One region of the Larsenimonas rhizosphaerae genome, then DNA from elsewhere that is predicted to be linked to it. Evidence: riboswitches for the same ligand, from Rfam matches in the RefSeq annotation. Region 1 holds a riboswitch; the other holds the start of a gene.
What was found. Region 1 has a riboswitch for thiamine pyrophosphate ahead of thiC (phosphomethylpyrimidine synthase ThiC). Riboswitches for the same ligand answer to the same signal wherever they lie in the genome.
Positions count from the first base shown of each region.

Region 1 (5,934 bases):
GTCATGGTTTCCTGCATCGTCATGATACAAAACGATCTTTCCGGCACAGGTGACACCATGCCGCAGGAATAATAGCCTGTGTGCAGTGCACCATGGAAATATTTTGCGCTTCTTTTCCTTTGGATTCAAAGCGCATTTCCCGATACCGCACGATGAGCACATTCCCGCATCGATAAAACTCCGGGGCATGAAAAAACGCGTCTGCCGAGTTTATCGGCCGACGCGTCCTGGGGTGAACATGCAAATCAGCAATTCAGCGGCGTTCAGACCTCATTATATAGCTGGCTGCCTTCACGCCGGAACTTCTCGGCCTGCTCCTTCATGCCCTCGCGCATGGCCTGCTCGTCACCGTCGAGGTTATTGTCGCGTGCGTAGTCGCGCACTTCCTGGCTGATTTTCATCGAACAGAACTTCGGCCCGCACATCGAGCAGAAGTGCGCCACCTTGGCGGAATCCTTCGGCAGGGTTTCATCATGGAAGGCGCGCGCGGTATCCGGGTCGAGGGCGAGGTTGAACTGGTCTTCCCAGCGGAACTCGAACCGAGCCTTGGACAGCGCGTTGTCCCGGCGCTGTGCGCCCGGATGGCCCTTGGCAAGATCCGCGGCATGAGCGGCGATCCTGTAAGTGATGATGCCGGTCTTGACGTCATCCTTGTTGGGCAACCCGAGGTGTTCCTTCGGGGTGACGTAGCAGAGCATCGCACAGCCGTACCAGCCGATCTGCGCCGCGCCGATGCCGGAGGTGATGTGGTCATAGCCCGGCGCGATGTCGGTGGTCAGCGGCCCAAGGGTATAGAAGGGCGCTTCATCACAGCATTCAAGCTGCTTGTCCATGTTTTCCTTGATCATGTGCATCGGCACATGGCCCGGGCCCTCGATCATCACCTGAACGTCGTGCTTCCAGGCGATTTGCGTCAGCTCGCCCAGGGTTTCAAGCTCGGCGAACTGGGCTTCGTCGTTGGCATCATGAATGGAGCCGGGCCGCAGGCCATCGCCGAGCGAGAAGGCTACGTCATAGGCCTTCATGATCTCGCAGATCTCTTCGAAGTGCGTATAAAGGAAGCTTTCCTGATGATGGGCCAGGCACCACTTGGCCATGATCGAGCCGCCGCGAGAAACGATACCGGTCAGCCGTTTGGCGCTCATCGGCACGTGATGCAATCGAACGCCTGCGTGAATGGTGAAGTAATCCACGCCCTGTTCGGCCTGCTCGATCAGGGTGTCGCGGAAGATCTCCCAGGTCAGGTGTTCGGCCACGCCATTCACCTTTTCGAGCGCCTGATAGATCGGCACCGTGCCGATCGGTACCGGCGAATTGCGCAGAATCCACTCCCGGGTTTCGTGGATGTTCTGACCCGTCGAGAGATCCATGATGGTATCGGCACCCCAGCGGATGCCCCAGGTCATCTTGTCGACCTCTTCCTCGATCGAGGACGTGACCGCCGAGTTGCCGAGGTTGCCGTTGATCTTCACCAGGAAATTACGTCCGATGATCATCGGCTCGGTTTCAGGGTGGTTGATGTTGGCCGGGATGATCGCGCGGCCCCGCGCGATTTCCTCACGCACGAACTCCGGCGTGATCTCCTTGGGCAGCACCGCACCGAAGCCTTCACCGGCATGCTGCTGGCTCAGGAGGCGTTCCACTTCCTCCGACCCCAGGGCCTGGCGGCGCTGGTTTTCCCGTAGCGCAACGAATTCCATTTCCGACGTCACGATACCCTTGCGAGCGTAATGAAGCTGGCTGACGTTACGGCCATCTTTTGCGCGGCAGGGCGTTCGTTTCAGGTCAAAGCGAAGGGTGGAGGTGCGCGGATCGTTGGCGCGCTGCCTACCGTAGTTCGAGGAAAGACCGCTCAAACGCTCGGTATCACCACGTTCATCGATCCAGGCACGGCGGAGTTCCGGCAAGCCCTTTCGAATATCGATCAAGGCCTCGGGGTCGGTATAGGGGCCCGAGGTGTCGTAGACCAGCACGGGGGGATTTTCCTCGACGCCGTGTGAGGTGGTGGTCGGCGACAGGGTGATTTCCCGAAACGGCACCTGAATATCGGCGCGTGACCCTTGAAGGTAGACCTTGCGAGAGGCGGGCAGCGGCTGAATCGCGGCCTCATCGACGCGGGCGGATTCGGACAGAAACTGAGGGGTAGTCATGTGTGCTCCCATTGGCAATCAATGCCGGCTGGAGCGCAGGATCGGGAAGGCGAATGACGTCACGAAACGCACGGTATCGCCGCTTGATCCCTACGCCGGTACTAGCCGGATCAGGTTCATCGGGATCCACCGTGACGTTGTCTGGCAACGTAAGGTGATCTCAGCCGGTTCCACCGGCACCCCGTCAAGCAGCAATGGCCAGGCCATTGCCGGGTCAGTCTGTGCTGTTCGGCGCCGGGCGGTCAAGTCCTGTTCGGTGCCTTAACCTTGCACAAGGGGATATTGAATCTGAACGATGTCTAAAAACGCGCATGACCGCTTGATGGGAAAGCACCACGGGGAACCGCTACGGCCATTTGGCATGGCCCTGACGCGCTACCCATCAGCTCCAGGGAGGCCCATCGTGAATACCGAAATGTGCCTGCACGTGACCTGCCGGCGGGAATGGACCTTCTGGCAGAGGGAGGAGGGTAATTGCACGTTGTGGAAAACGCCTGGTTAATGCTTTCGACTTATAAAATTGAATCTTCCTTTTTAGTTGGGTTTTTATTAGATTTCGCCGCTTTATTTGATCGCTGGGAATGAAAAGTGGGCTACGACGATAATAATCATGATGAAAGGAAGGGCAACGTGCTCTGGGCATCAGGAGTGAAACTGCTGTCTGGAGGTCGAAAAGTGGTTGGGCTGGCCGTCGCCTCGCTAGTGGCGCTTTGTTTGATTCTGGCCTCTTTTTTCACGACGGAACTCGGCTACACCTATGTTGTTCAAGACACTCTGTTTGGGTCCACACGCGTATTTACCGAGCCTGGCGTGCATTTCAAGGTGCCCATGTTCTCCAATGTATACGTCTATGATCAGGCCATGACGCTTAACTTCGGCAACCAGGACAGCGGTGAAAAGGTTCGAGCGACACGTGAGCTTCCCGAGGTGCAGGTTCAGTTCGCGGACACGTATACGTCTCGAATTCCGGCCACGTTCCGCTTCAGGCTATCTTCCGATCCTCAGAAAATTATCGCTATGCACCGCGAATTTCGCGGATTTGACAATCTGATCGATTCGCTTTTGATCAAAAATGCCAAAAACGTCACGGTCGTGACCGGGACGCAGTACACCGGCGAAGAGTTCTTTCAGGGTGGACTCAACAAGTTCAAGGTTCAGCTGGAAGATCAGCTTCAAAACGGATTGTATGAAACCGAGCGCCGTCGGGTCGAAGTTGAGCAGACAGATATTGCTGCCGTTTCCTCGGTCAATGGCGATGGCGACCGACTCGAAAACAGGCGCCAACTCGTCTGGAAGAACATCATTTTAAAGGATAAGTCAGGCCAGGCTCGGCGCCTGGCAAACCCATTGGAATCGTACGGTATTCAGGTTCGACAGGTCACGATCGGTCGTCCTGTTCCGGAGCAGCGCCTGGATGAGCTTTTGAGTCAGAAAAAGGCGCTTGTTGCCAAGCGCATCACGGCGATTCAAGCGCAGGAAACCGCCCGCGCCGAAGCCAAGACAGCGCAGCTTGAAAAGGAAATCGAAAGGGCGCGCGCGATTCAGGATGCTCAGCGCACCAAGGAGCTGGCCATTATTGCAAAGCAGCGTGAGGTCGCGATGGAAGAGCAGCAGGCCAGGGTCGAGCAGGTGCGCAAGGAGAAGGAAAAAGCGGTCGCTGTGCTTGAAAAGCAGAAAGAGCTCGAAGTGGCACGGTCAGAGCGCGATATTCAAAAAGCCAATGCAGACGCTGCAACCTATGCAGCGAAAGCCATTCGCGAAAAGGGGCTTGCCGAGGCCGATGTGACCCGAGCGCGTTTGCAGGCACGTCAGCAGGCAAAGGACATCTACCTGGCCGAAATTCAGCGTGATATTGCACGAGTCATGTACCCAGCCCTTAAAGATACGACTATTGATATGCCTGATTACTATGTGGCTGGCGGAGCGGGTTCGGGTGCGCCGTTGAGCAGTCTTGATGTGTTTACGACGCTTGGTGCGTTGAAGCAGCTTCAAAAGGACGAGGCGCCTTGATTCCTTTTGTGCAACATATCAAAAACGCTGTGATTGCCCTGGTAGGGCTTTGTTATAGTCATGTTTAAAACTGGAACTCGGCGCCCGCTATCGTGTGCGGGCGCCTTTTTTAACGCTCAAATGCCGTACCGCCCATCTTTTATACTGCCGTTCAAAGGATTTTAATCATGCCGTCTTTCGATATCGTCTCCGAGTTTGATAAACATGAGGCTGCCAACGCGGTGGATCAGGCCAATCGCGAGATACAGACCCGTTTTGACTTCAAGGGCGTCAAGGCCAGCTTTACTTTGGAGGGGGAGGTGGTTCACCTTGAAGCCGAGGTGGATTTCCAGCTGCAGCAGATGCTGGATGTGCTGCGTAACAAGCTGATCAGCAGAAGCATCGATGCCCGCTGCATGGATGTGAAGGACCCCGAGCTGGCCGGCGTCAAGGCCCGTCAGGATGTGACCCTCAAGCAGGGACTTGAGCAGGAGGATGCCAAGCGCATCGTCAAGGAGATCAAGGCGTCAAAGGTCAAGGTTCAGGCCGCCATACAGGGTGACAAGGTTCGCGTGACCGGCAAGAAGCGTGATGACCTTCAGCAGGTCATGGCGCTGCTTCGTGGCGAGCAGGGGCCGGATCTGCCGCTGCAGTTCAACAATTTCCGCGACTAGATGTCTGACAGGCAGGGGCATCCCTGGCATTGATTCCGAACGCGCCGCCCCGGTATGGGGCGGCGCGCTTGCAGGTGCCTGCGGTCCGCGCCCATTACTTTCCATTCATCATGAGGTGACCCATGGCGACGCTTTTATCACGGCGCGTAATCAACCAGTATCCGGCCCATCGCGATGACATCGGCTCGCTGATTACCCGTCGGCCGTTACCGGGGCCCGGGATCGATCAGCTTGATCCGTTTCTTTTTCTCAATCACCACGGGCCGCAAACCTATCCGCCCGGCAATGCCGGTCTGCCGTTCGGGCCCCATCCGCACCGTGGCTTTGAAACCGTCACGTTTATCCTTGAGGGGGCACTTGCCCACGCCGACAGTGCGGACCATCACAGCGTGATAGAGGCGGGCGGGGTTCAGTGGATGACCGCTGGCAGTGGCATTGTCCATGCCGAGGTCTCTCCGCCGTCATTCATGGCGGAGGGGGGCGCGCTCGAGATACTGCAGCTGTGGATCAACCTGCCGGCTCGGCTGAAAATGTCGCCTCCCCGCTACCAGGGATTGAGCCGGGATGAGGTGCCTGTCATCTCGCCGGCATCCGGTGTGACACTGCAATTGATTGCCGGTGCGTGGGAAACGCATGCCGGGCCGGTGGACTCCCTGACCGGTATCTTCATGAGTACGGTAACGCTGGTGCCCGGGGCCCGGGTAACGCTGCCGGCTCCTGCCGGGCGGGCCGTCTTTTTATACATGGTCAGGGGGGCGGCTTCCCTTGAGGGAGATGTACTGAAGACGCACCACCTGATCGAGCTTGACCGCACCGGGGACGCGCTGACTCTGACGGCGCAGGAGCACACCACGCTGCTGTTTGGCCATGGTGATGTCATTGATGAGCCGGTCACTGCCAGGGGGCCGTTCGTGATGACGTACCCCGAGGAAATCCAGGTGGCCATCGATGACTATTACGCCGGCCGGTTCGGTGGGCTGACTCCTTGACGGGGGCCGGGGCGTGACAACAGGGCGCAGTCGCGGGACCACTTGTTCGGATTATACTTTAGTAGAGTTATTTGAAGGTCCGTGCCGAGTCATGCCGTCTTCCCGCGAGGAGCTGCGCCGTGTGGTATCAAC
Region 1 is NZ_JAPIVE010000003.1:334,384-340,317, reverse strand. It holds gene thiC (phosphomethylpyrimidine synthase ThiC) at 264-2,150, opposite strand; TPP riboswitch at 2,221-2,344, opposite strand; gene OQ287_RS11620 (SPFH domain-containing protein) at 2,781-4,160, shown strand; gene OQ287_RS11615 (YajQ family cyclic di-GMP-binding protein) at 4,328-4,813, shown strand; gene OQ287_RS11610 (pirin family protein) at 4,936-5,802, shown strand; gene OQ287_RS11605 (L-lactate permease) at 5,922-5,934, shown strand, end outside.

Region 2 (5,934 bases), on a different contig from region 1:
CTCGTGATGTGGGGTTACAGTCATGACTCTCTCTTGTCACTCGCCAAAACGCACAAAATAACACAAAAACCGCCGGCTCCGTAGCCTGGCCAGGCCAGGATATCAAGAAAGAGCGGCTATATACGGTTCCAGCGCAATGCCTTCATGATAGCACGCTGCCCTGTCAGCACCTAAAGGCCTTTATGGATCGTTATTTTGGTGCAGGGGGCAGGTTATTGATATCCAGCGTGAGCCTGTCTACAGGAACCTTCTGTTCAATGGCATGATTGTCCAGTAGAAACTGTTGAAACCGCAGATAGCGGCCAGCGTCGGTTGCGGCCGGGCGAAGGGCAAATCGGCTCACGCTTTGCTGCCAGGCCTGATGGTTTAGTTCATTGTCAAGGACCGGGTCATAGGCCTTGAACAACTCCCAGCCTTCGTTGGGGTGGTTGATGGTCCAGAGCGCCGCTTCCTCGATGGCTTTCATGAAGCTGGAGAAGGCGCGTTGATGGCTGGCGATGGTTTCGGTATTGGCAATGAATACCAGTTCTTCATAGGCGGGAACACCATGTTCCTCGATGTAAAAGGGCCGCCCCTCGACGCCTTCCTGGGCCATTTGTGCCAGTTCAAAGTTGCGGAAGGCGCCAGTAACGGCATCCACCTTGCCGCTGATCAAGGCAGGTGTCAGTGAAAAGTTCACGTTGACCAGATCAATGTCATGTTCACTGAGCCCGCTGTGCTTGAGCATGCCATCCAGCAGGACACGCTCGACACCACCGACCGAGTAGCCGACTGATTTTCCCTTCAGGTCCGAAAGCGACTTGATGTTGCTGTCCTTGCGAACCACCAGAACATTCAGTGGCGTGCCGATCAGCGTACCGACGCGTACCAGCGGCAGGCCCTGGCCCACCTGCAGGTGTAGCTGAGGCTGATAGCTCAGTGCCAGATCGATCTGGCCGGCGGCTACCAGTTTCGGCGGAGCGCTGGGGTCTGCTGGGGTACGAAGGGTGACGTCCAGGCCGTGTTCCTTGAAGAACCCCTTCTGATGGGCAATCACGATTGGCCCATGAGTCGGATTGACGTACCAGTCGAGCATGATGGATAGCGATGTGACCGGTGGTGGAGCGATCGGGTCGGCTTCTGCCGGTGCCGCGGGGGCAATGGCTGAATCATCTGCACGTGCAAGTGATGGCAGCGTGGCTGCTGCCGTCATAAAGGTTGCGGTCTTGAGCAGCCAGCGGCGTGAGTGATTGGTGGTTGTCATGATGGATATCCTTGTCGAAACATGCTCAGAGGGTTGTCGTGCGTTGTTGCCATGGCACCAGCCAGCGGCTTAGCCAGTCCACCAGTTGATAAAGGCCTACCGCGATGATGATCAGCATGAACAGAGCAGCAAACATCAGATCAGTCTGCATTCGCCCATTGGCCTGCAGCATCAGGTAACCGAGCCCCTGGCTCGAACCTACCCATTCCCCAATGACGGCACCTATTGGTGCCGCGGTGGCTGCCATGCGAAGTCCTGAGCACAGTGAAGGCAGGGCGGCAGGTAGCTGGATGCGAAACAGGCGCTGACGCCGTGTTGCACCGAGTGTGGTGGCCATGTCGAGCCACGCGGCAGGCGTGTGGCGCAGGCCGTCAAAGCAGGTAGAGGCGACCGGGAAATAGATGATCAGCATGGCCATGACGACCTTGGAAAGCAGTCCGTATCCCAGCCACAGCATCAACAGGGGCGCGATGGCAAAAATGGGGATGGTCTGTGAGGCCAGTAGTAGCGGAAGCAGGATGCGGCGTACCGGCAGAAAGGCCGCCAGCAGCAGTGCTGTCAGAATGCCCAGCAGAACGCCTCCCACAAAACCTAGGAGAATTTCCAGTGCAGTGTAAAGCCCGTGGGTGATTAGTAGGGGAGCAAATCGCTCCAGTGCCTGAATCACCGACAAGGGGCCTGGCAGGATGTAGCGGGGCAGGTCGGCAAGACTGACGATCGCCTGCCAGGCAATAATCAGCACTGTCAGTGTGAGTGCCAATGCGATCAGTTTTCGGCTACCGGTTGCAAGGGCGGTCATGGCGCTATACCTCCGAGCTGGCTCATGATGTGGCGCTCAAGGGCATCACGCTCCTCCAGTGAGAGTTCGGCAGGACGTTGTCCTTTTCGCGTGGAAAGGTGTTCCAGTTGGCCACTGGCAAGAATGTAAATATCATCACTCAGCCGTAGTGCCTCGCGAGGATCGTGAGTGACCATCAATACGGTTCGTTCGGCAAGAAGTTCGATCGACAGGGCGTGCAGCTCGCTGCGGGTAATGGCATCCACAGCGGAAAAGGGCTCATCCATCAGTACGATGGGCGCGGGTTGCATCAATGTGCGTGCCAGGGCTACTCGCTGGCGCTGCCCACCGGAAAGCTGATTTGGTCGGCTTTTTGCCCGATCGGCGAGTTGCAATCGTTCAAGCAGGGCGTGCGCCTGGTCACGATGCGTATCATCCAGCGTGTTTCGAAGTCTGGCGCCAATGGTTATATTATCCATGACATTGAGCCAGGGCAGTAGTGCATCCTGTTGAGCCATCCAGGCAATGCCCTGAGGGGGCAGCGGATTGCCACGGTGATCCGTGACCATAAGCGTTGGCCTGTCTGGCGCCTCCAGCCCGGCAATCAATCGCAGCAGTGAGCTTTTGCCACAGCCGCTTCGGCCCAGCAGACAGGTCCAGGTGGCAGGAGCAAATGTGAATGACAGATCTTTAAACAGCGGGCGTTGCTGATAGGACAGGGTAGCGTTGGCCACCTGCAGGCCAGGTACAGATGTCATTTACTTTCTCCGCTGGTAGCGCAGAGATAAGTTGCGATTGCGCGCATGGATATCCCTCCGCCGGTATAATCCGGATCAGGTTCAATGGGTTGTGGCAAGCACTCTCAGCCCGTAGGCACCCCCATCCTTCAAGAAAGTGTAACGTGTTATCGATCAGAGCGACCAGCGAAATGTCAGAGCCTTCAGATTCCCCTCCCGCGACGCTGACTCGCGCTGTGGCATCCTTTTTGAAGGACAGCCGACTGGTGGTGCTGCCGATTGCCTTTGATGACAGCGCCAACTGGCTGTGGCGAAGCCATGAACTCGATGCAATCATCAAAATGCCGCGTACGCCGACATGTGATGGCAGCTTCTGGCAGGGCATGCATGCGCTTTTTCAGGTAAATCGCTGGAGAGACGCTCCGAGTCGCCCCGAGTTGAAGGCATGGCTGCCGCCTCTGCCGCTCGAGGTGCTTGCGATGCGCTACCTCGGTGTGGTGGCGGAGCGCCCGTTATGGGCGTTGCCTTGGGTCGAGGGTGACCGGGTCGAATGGACATCACTCACGGCGCAAACTCTGGGGCATACCCTGGGACAGATTCATGTTGCGACCCAAGGGGAGTGTGTAGGGGATCCTGTATCAGCCGATCGTCAGACAAGTCTTTCAACATGGTCGGCCCGGGTTATCGATTTTTTGAAGGCAATGGATGGCTCGCCCTTGCCGGTAACGCCATTACCGCCCTCCGTGGGTACGGTAATGGCGTTACCTGATATGCGTCCTGATCAGTTTCTGCAGGGAGCGCAGCGGCTGATCTGGTGTGACTGGGAGGCGCTGGTGCGGGCGCCGATCGAATTTGACTGGACCCTTCTGGAATTGATGGTGCCTTCGGGGATGGCAAGGCAGGCCTTTATTGCCGCTTATCAGCAACATATGCCAGTGCCCTCTATCAGGGGGCATCGCGCATGGTATCGTCGGATACTTCATGCCATGCAGGTCACCGGCCCGTGTGAGTATGCACGCGTGGAAGAGGCGTCAGTCTGGATAGACCTTCTGTCATCGTGAAAACGTGGTATGAAATAGGGTAGTGACCAGTGAATACAATCGAGTGGAATATGCCTTGACGGATTTTAATAGTGTGTATGTGGTGGCCGGCCTGCTGGTCGTGCTCAGTATCCTGGCCAGCCGCGTGTCAGCCCGTATTGGTATGCCATTACTCCCCCTGTTTCTCTTTATCGGCATGATGGCCGGTGAAGAGGGTGTGCTGGGCATCCATTTTGATGATTACTCCAGAGCTTATGTGATCGGTCAGCTGGCTCTGGCGATGATTTTGCTTGATGGGGGGTTGCAGACACGGATGTCGACCTTCCGCGTGGGGCTTAAACCCGCTTTGTCGCTGGCAACACTCGGGGTCTTCATTACCAGTGGTCTGGTTGGCGTCGTCGCCATGTGGGTATTCGACCTGTCCCTGCTTCAGGGGTTACTGGTAGGAGCGATTGTAGGGTCTACCGACGCGGCAGCTGTATTTTCAATGCTCAACGGTCAGGGGATCAAGCTCAACGAGCGCGTTGGCGCCACCCTTGAAATCGAGTCCGGTACCAACGACCCGATGGCTATTTTCCTGACTCTGATTTTGTCCCAGATGCTGGTGGGGCAGGTAAGTGGTGTCTTTGAAACTGTCATGCTGTTCGTTGAACAGTTTGGCTGGGGGCTTGCTTTCGGCCTTGGTGGAGGATGGTGCATTGGCAGGCTTCTCAAGTGGCTGGATCTGGCTTCCGGGCTGTATGCCCTGTTGACCATGGCGCTGGGCCTGACGCTGTTTGCCTTGACCAATATGGTGAATGGGAGTGGTTTTCTTGCCATCTATCTGATGGGGCTTATGGTTGGCAATGTGCGCGGTCAACATATCGAACACATTTTGCCCGTGCATGATGGCATGGCCTGGCTCAGTTTGATTGCGCTGTTTCTTGTTCTGGGAATGCTGGTGACTCCAAGTCAGGTACTGGATTACCTGTGGCCTTCCCTGCTGGTGTCTGCTTCGCTGGTACTGGTCGCTCGCCCCATCGCCGTCATGCTTAGTCTGAAGCCCTTTTTCGGCTTTCGCTGGAAGGAGTTGATTTTTATATCCTGGGTAGGCCTTCGAGGTGCTGTCCCTATCGTGCTGGCCATTTTGCCAGTGATCAGCGGTGTTGAAGAGTCGGATATCTACTTTAATGTTGCCTTTGTGGTGGTGCTGATGTCACTGATCGTGCAAGGCATGTCATTGGCGCCCATGGCTCGATGGATGAAGGTTGTCGTACCCCCAAGCGCATCACCCTCACGACGGCGCACCATGGGAGTGTTACACGAAAATGATTATGAAATGCTGATGTACCATGTCGATAACCGAGGTGTGGAAAAAATACCGTTGCGGTATCTTCGTTTTCCATCCGGCACCTCACTTGCGGCGGTATTTCGTGATCACGAAATGATTTATCCGAAGGGCAGCACCGAGCTTGAAAAGCACGACCTTGTATGTGCGATTGGGCGTTCCGGCGATGTAGCGGCGCTGAATCGCATGTTTGATGGTGAAGCACGCCTCAAGGTGGCTCGTGACTTCTACGGTGCCTTCATCATTGATGGCAATGCGCCAATGCTGGAATTGGCACAGGCTTATGGGTTAACGCTTAGTGCCGGAGAAAAGGACAAGCTGTTGGGTGAGTTCATTGCCCGTCGTGTGGGTGGAAATCCGGTAGTAGGTGACGATGTGGACTGGCATGGCATCCACTGGGTTGTACATGAAGTGCAAGGCAATCAGGTGCTGAAGGTCGGCCTGCGTCTGCAGTAAGATATTGACGTCCCATACTTTTTTGGCATCAAGTTTTATTGTAACCAGACGTAATTGATGTTTATGATATGTTTCAAGCGTATCTTGTTGAGTCTGCATGCTTTTCTTGCACGTAAATAACGCATGGAAACCCTTTTTTTCAAGAGACCATTCCTGGAAAAGTGTTTGTAGACTATTGGAAAGATCAGAAGCACAAGTGGAGTCGGCCATGACAATGATTGAATTGCTGGGGAGGTACAAACGGGCTGTAGCCAGTAATCAGCGCGTAATATCCATGCATTTGGAGCGAGGCGCCTCATCGGCCGAACTTTTCGAGATGCTGCACTGGCAGGGTTGCCTGAAGCATCATCAGC
Region 2 is NZ_JAPIVE010000001.1:992,972-998,905, reverse strand. It holds gene mntR (manganese-binding transcriptional regulator MntR) at 1-24, opposite strand, end outside; gene OQ287_RS04615 (ABC transporter substrate-binding protein) at 191-1,243, opposite strand; gene OQ287_RS04610 (ABC transporter permease) at 1,269-2,042, opposite strand; gene OQ287_RS04605 (ABC transporter ATP-binding protein) at 2,039-2,779, opposite strand; TPP riboswitch at 2,814-2,912, opposite strand; gene OQ287_RS04600 (hypothetical protein) at 2,950-3,819, shown strand; gene OQ287_RS04595 (potassium/proton antiporter) at 3,875-5,581, shown strand; gene OQ287_RS04590 (hypothetical protein) at 5,790-5,934, shown strand, end outside.
Region 2: another riboswitch for thiamine pyrophosphate. It lies ahead of OQ287_RS04605 (ABC transporter ATP-binding protein); the one in region 1 lies ahead of thiC (phosphomethylpyrimidine synthase ThiC).